Regions from separate parts of the Parageobacillus galactosidasius genome, predicted to be linked through region 2. Evidence: riboswitches for the same ligand, from Rfam matches in the RefSeq annotation. Region 2 holds a riboswitch; the other holds the start of a gene.
The links. A riboswitch is a leader RNA that binds a small molecule or an ion and turns the genes downstream of it on or off. The one in region 2 is predicted to bind S-adenosylmethionine.
Positions count from the first base shown of each region.

Region 1: it holds a riboswitch for S-adenosylmethionine, as region 2 does, so the genes downstream of both, B9L23_RS02445 (phosphoadenylyl-sulfate reductase) here and B9L23_RS09290 (Na+/H+ antiporter NhaC family protein) in region 2, are expected to answer to the same signal.

Region 1 is NZ_NDYL01000001.1:463,415-466,841, forward strand. It holds gene sat (sulfate adenylyltransferase) at 1-620, opposite strand, end outside; gene B9L23_RS02445 (phosphoadenylyl-sulfate reductase) at 764-1,471, opposite strand; SAM riboswitch class I at 1,598-1,708, opposite strand; gene B9L23_RS02450 (PAS domain-containing sensor histidine kinase) at 1,861-3,427, opposite strand, start outside.
Region 2 is NZ_NDYL01000001.1:1,756,843-1,760,269, reverse strand. It holds partial or broken gene B9L23_RS21530 (transposase) at 1-279, opposite strand, end outside; gene B9L23_RS09290 (Na+/H+ antiporter NhaC family protein) at 655-1,980, opposite strand; SAM riboswitch class I at 2,090-2,195, opposite strand; gene B9L23_RS09285 (TetR/AcrR family transcriptional regulator) at 2,384-3,061, opposite strand; gene B9L23_RS09280 (ABC transporter permease subunit) at 3,061-3,427, opposite strand, start outside.

The sequences.
Region 1 (3,427 bases), 1.3 Mb from region 2:
ACAATTTCGAGCGCGCATTTTTGGATGTATTCATGGGCGCGATGGACAGGATTTCGCGTTTGAAAGCCGACCACCGTGTTCCAGCCAAGCTCGGCAAAACGCTTACGTGTTTCGGCCGGATCGAAGTAGAATGGAGCGAAACGCCCTTTATCAGTGCGTTTTACTAATGTAATCGGGCCGCCTACATATACATTTGGCTTTTCAAATAGTTTCCGTACGCCTGGATGTTTGAGTTCCTCTGTTTTGTAAACGAGAAGTGCTTCTTTTGTTTTATCAGGTTGATAGATTTCTTGAATATCAATGACTCCATAGACTTCTCCGTTGTAAACGAGTTTGGCCGTTTCGCCGGCAGAAAGCTCTTTTGCCTTTTCTTCGGTTACAGCAAGGGTAATTGGAATGCTCCATACTGTACCGTTGGTTAAGCGCATCGTTTCAACGACAGAGTCATAATCCTCTTTTGTTAAAAATCCGGTAAGCGGGCTGTAAGCGCCTGTTCCGATCAATTCTAAATCACTTAACTCGGCATTTGTCAGCTCAATTTCTTTTGTCAGTGTATCCAATGGATAGCTAGGATTCCATCGATCGATTAATGTGCCTCCGTGTGGAATGCTTAAACTCATTGTTCATAACCTCCTAGAATCAATATTTCATATAGGAAAACTATGATTTATTGCGAAACGTCACCGCTGTTTTTGTATAATGATCGTTTTTCTTCGGCTATTGTTTTTTCAAGCTAATAATGCCAAAGGTGACAAGCCAAACCTTATGAGATGTGAAGGCCGCATTCTGTTTTTCCGTGGCCGACCCATCTGCCGGAACGTAAATCATTTGGATCGAGTGCGGGGGACGTACAAGGTTCACAGCCAATGCTTGGATAGCCGCGATCGTGAAGGACATTGTACGGAAGACGACGTTTGTATACATAATTCCATACATCTTTCCATGTCCAATGAATAAGAGGGCATATTTTTATGGATTTAAATTTGTCATCTTTATTTATATATTCTACATGGCTTCGTGTTGGCGATTGTTCGCGGCGCAGTCCAGAAATCCAAGCGGTTATTCCTGTTAATGCTTCGCGAAGCGGAATGACTTTTCGCAGTTCACAACATTTATTTGGGTTGTGTTTCCATAATTCATCTCCCAACTGTTGCGCTTGTTCTTCTAGCGATAAACTTGGTTTTTTCATGACGATGCGGAGAGAAGGATATTTTTCTTTTACTTTTTCGATTGTTTTGTACGTTTCGCGAAAATGGAGCCCGGTATCGAGAAATACGATTTCCGCATCTGGCTTTACTTGCGAAATCAAATCGATTAACACGATTCCTTCAACGCCGAAGCTACAGGCGTACACAATATCGTCCTTATATTGGCGGAATGCCCAAGTGAGGACATCAAGCGCCCCTTTTGTTTCATTATCGTGAGGGAATGAAGGTTTTTCTTCGGTTTCCCATGTTTGATAAGTGAGCATCTTTCTCCCTCCTTAAAAATCAAAGAAAATAAAGTGGATTAGTCGGTTATATAGGAATAGAAAGAGAACGAACGCTTATAAAAAACGCTCTTCCATTTTGGAAAGAGCGAAGAGGCCGCATATTTCACCTTATCTTCCAAAATGGCACCCATTTTGCTGGAATTAGCACCTTACTTTTTCATGAAGCAGGTTGCCGGAGTTCATCGGGCCAGTTCCCTCCCTCACTCTCGATAAGTTTGATGTAATTGATTAAAATTTTAACATAATTCACACAAAAGTCAATCCTAGTTTTTCGATAGGAATTAATTTTTTGCTGATATAACACAGTAGAGGAATAAAGAAATCAGGAAAGAAAAGGGCGGTTTGTTGTCCGACCTTTTCCATGCATGTCAACCGGATAATAGGGAATTATGCAAAACAGAGGATGCAGAAACGCGGATCGGCAATGTTACTTCGACGGTTGTTCCTTTATTCTCTTCACTCATAATCGACATCGTTCCACCGTGGTCTTCGATAATTTTTTTACTGATCATTATTCCGAGGCCAGTACCTTTTTCTTTTGTTGTAAAGAACGGTTTTCCTATTTTTTCTAGCTGTTCTTTTGGAATTCCGCAGCCTTCGTCGATAAAGCGGATAAGAACGGAATATTCATCCTTTTTTTGTGCCTCAATAAAAATATGTCCACCGCTTTTCATCGCTTCCATTGCATTTTTTAAGAAATTAATAAATACTTGCTTTAATCCGTTTTCGTCACATTCAATGAGAGGAAGAGATGGATCAATTTTTGTAATAATTTGGATGTTATGCAAAATACCTTGTGTTTCTAATAAAGTGGTGACATGTTGAAGCAAAACGCCAATATCACTTTTTGTAAATTTGGTTGCTTGTGGTTTTGCCAACACTAATAGTTCGCCTAAAATAAGTTCAATGCGCTGAATTTCTGATTCAATAATGTGAAGGTAAGGTTTTTTCTCGTCAAGTTCGAATTGCAATAGTTGTATAAATCCTTTTATGGCTGTAAGCGGATTGCGAATTTCATGGGCGATCCCAGCCGCTAGCTGGCCGGCAACTGAGAGCTTTTCCGATGTTCGAATGAATTCTTCTGTTTTTTTCAGTTCGGTAATATCGGTGAATGTCAATACCGCATCAACGACGGCTCCATTTTCCAAAACAGGCGTTACCGTATAGGAAACGGGGAAATGGGTACCATCTTTTTTCCAAAAAATATCTTCACTAATATGATATGTTTTCCCATCTTGAATGGCGAGATCAATTGGGCATTCATCAATAGAGTAAGGAGTTCCATCTTTTTTCGTATGGTGAATGATATCATGCGATGCTTTTCCAATGGCTTCTTCCGCTTTATATCCCGTCATTCGTTCTGCAGCTGGATTCCAGAAAACGATATTTCCATATTTATCAATCCCACAAACTCCTTCAGCAATAGAATTTAATATGAGTGTATGTTTATGATATAAGTTTTCCAGCTCTTTTCGGTAGCGATTGAGTTCCGTCATATTTTGGCCAATCACATAAATTCCTTTCAAGCGATTTCCATGAATTATTGGAATGGTTTTAAAATGCATGTCAATAATTTTTTCATTTTTATGCTTTACTTGTAAATCATATTCACAACTTTCTCCTTTTAATGTTCGTTCAAATTTTTTTTTTGCTTTTTCAATTTGGTCTGGGGCGATAAACTGAGTAAAATGTTTGCCAATATATTCGCTTGGTTTGTATCCAAGCATTTTTCTTACTTCAGGGTTGCCGGATATAAGTAGCCCATTTATGTCTAGCAGAAGAATCACATCAGGGTATTCGAAAAAAAGACATTTATGACATTGTTTATTTTCTTTTAATAAGCGGCTAATGATAAATGCGGACGCTGCCAAACAAAAGGCGCTGAGCACAGCAACGATGGAGCTGAACAAAAATCGAGTGAAAGAATCCGCCATA
Region 2 (3,427 bases):
GTTGGTTTGGTGGAATCGATTCGAAAGAGGCAGAAAACACTTGGAAACAATTCCAGCATCGATAACGCTTCACCTCTACGAACAAGTACACCGGTTGACGGAAAATCGCTAAATCCCGTACTTTTCGTGTCCGTCTGTCATGGACAGTGGAAGTAAGAAACCCACAATGTGGACAACGTTCTTGTGTCTCTGTTTTCTCCACATGAATCGCATAACCATAGGAAAGAAGTTCTTGTTTAACAATTTGAATTCTGGCAATCCTAGTGATATAGAAAGCACTTGCGAAGCCTCCTTATGTTTGTTTCGTCGCTGACATTATTGCCAGGATTTCGTTAATGCTTTCTCTTTTTTATCACTAAATCACAAAATTTGGTGATGAACCTATTTTTTATTACTCTCTTCTCTTAATTTATTTTTGTGAAATATTCATAAATTATATTAGAAATGTTTAATGTTGAACAAGTCAACCAGCTTATTAAAGAATGTTTAATGTTGAACAAGTCAACCAGCTTATTAAAGAAAGATTTCAACTTTGCAAAATTATTCACTAATATACTCTTTTTTCGATCATAAAAAATAGAATCGCTCTATTTGGTGAAAATGAAAGCTGACTCAACATCACTCCAAGGGATGTTTTGAGTCAGCCCCTTTCCTTTATACCGCTTTATTCGCTTGTAAGTCTGCCTTTACTTCTTTTTGTGTTTTTAATTTTGGAAAGTCAAACACAATCGCGATCATGCCACAAACTCCAATTAAGAATGGGTAGAACGAATACTGCAAAATACTTAATGGTGAAATGGAAGCAACACCTGCTGCCACAAGCATTTGCGCACCATATGGGATGAGCCCCTGGAAACAGCATGAGAAAATATCCAATATGCTGGCAGATTTACGCGGATCAATGTCATATTGATCAGCAATGTTTTTTGCAAGTGGACCAGCAATTAAAATGGAGATCGTATTGTTTGCTGTTGAAAGATTTGTTAAGCTCACTAATCCCGCGATGCCGAATTGTGCTCCTTTTTTTGACTTTACATTTCTTGTTACTAATTGAAGTAAATAATCGATTCCACCGTTATGTTTAATGACTTCCACCATACCGGAAATTAAGATCGCAAGCAATGACAATTCCTGCATTCCGGCGACCCCGTCGCCGATGGCTTGAATGAGGCCCATTGCACTGTAGCTTCCATCAAGAAGGCCGATGATTCCTGCTAATAAAATACCGCCTGCTAACACGACTAGTACATTAACGCCCATTAATGCTGTTATTAATACACCAAGGTAAGGTAAAATTTTCATCCAATTAAAAGATTGATTCGTAATTTCCGCTTGCTCTCCAGCAGTAATGGCCCAGAAAAGAACGATAGTGATGATTGCCGCTGGTAAAACAATGAAAAAGTTCACCTTAAACTTTTCTTTCATTCTTGTATTTTGTGTACGAACTGCCGCAATCGTTGTATCAGAGATAAAAGATAGGTTATCTCCAAACATAGCACCGCCAATGACAGCTGCCATAGATAATGCCAAAGAAATATCGGTTTGTTCACTAATTCCGACTCCAATCGGCGCTAACGCTACAATCGTTCCCATGGACGTTCCCATCGAAATGGAGATAAAACATCCAATGACAAATAAACCGGCTATTAATAAATTTTGCGGAACAACGGAAAGAGCTAAATTAACCGTTGATTCAACAGCTCCCATTTTTTTAGTTACTTCCGAAAATGCCCCTGCTAATAAGAAAATGATGACCATTAACATGACATCGGCATTTCCAGCCCCTTTTGTGAACACTTCCACTTTCTTCGTTAAAGACTCTTTCCGATTCATCATCAACGAAATACTTGCCGCAATCAAAATTGCTACAATGACTGGAAATTTATAAAAATCGCCTGTAACCACGCCTGCACCAATGAACAACACTAAAAAGACCACAAACGGAAATAACGCAAATAGATTGCCTTTTCTTAACTCCACTCTTTCCACCTCATTTTATGTTTTTTTGAAGGAGCTTTCCACTTAGAGAAAAGGCCTCTTCTTATCTGAACATAAGAAGAGGCCTTATACGTATCTATATAAGAAACCCTTCTTATCTTTCAAGCACAATGCTTGCTGGATTTGGCACAGCACTCGAAAACGAGTCCGCTGCCGAGACTTCTTCGGGCCAGTCCCTCCGCCTCTCTAGATAAGAAGATGAGCAGTTGTATTTCGTTATATAAAACAAATAAAAGATTACAACATATTCATCTATTGTGCAATACACTTTGATAATGTCTTATTTTTAAATAATTTTAAATAAATCTTAAAATTATACTTGTGTAACATTAATAATATGCAAAAATCCCGTAGCAAAACGCCACGGGAAAAGAAATCAAAAACTCTATTCTGGTTTATAGATTCCATATTTAATAATCTTAAGATATTCATTCAGTTCCCTTATCAAAGACTCCACACCACTCATGACATCCATTTGCTTATTTTTGTATATAGCCATATACTTATTAGACAGCTGTTCGGCAATCAACATGGTCATGCGGATCGCGGTATCCACGGAAATATCCTCTCTAAGTTTTTCCGTTTGGATCAGATCTTTAATATAGACATGCTTCAGCAAAAAATCTTCCTGATAAGCTTCGTAATGTTTCTTAATAATTTCTTCCATTTCCTTCTTTACTGCCACTGGAGGATTAGTAAAGGCATCCGTAATAAACTGAGTTTCTTGGAGATACTGAACCGTTAGTTTTTGTTTCAACAGGACGATTTCTTTGATCCTTTCAAAGAAATCATCAGATTGGATTTTTTTCATTTCTTCCATTGCTAGTTCCGTCAGAAAGTCCTTCACATAATTCACTAAATAAAGGTATAAGTTTTTCTTGCTCTTAAAATAATGAAAAAGGATTCCCTTGGAAATTCCCGCCCGTCTCGTAATAACATCTGTAGAGGTCTTTTCATAACCATTCTTCACAAATTCCTCGATGGCCACTTTGATGATCAAGTCTTTTTTCTCTTTAGGCTGCTTTTCAAATGCTGAATACAATTTTAACACCTCTAATTTCATTAGACTGCAATATCTTTCTTTTTATATACCATATATGAAGCGAAGATACTAATCAAAATAACCGCAGCCATAATAAAGATATACAAAGGCTCAATCTCGTTATCATTAATAATGGAGGCAGCGTCCACATATTTAAACGGGCTTATATATTTTAGGAACTCTAAGTCTTCCGATATCCCTGCCATCACATTCATAAAGTAGGCAGCTAGGACAATCCCCAGTGAGATCGAAAGGATGTTTCTTGTTTTTTTCATCATCGACGACAACATAAACGCAATTGCACCGAACGTCAAATGAAGCAATATCGTTGCGGCGATTAATAAACTAAATGTGTCTGTCGGAACATCCGGGTCTTTTGCAAATTGA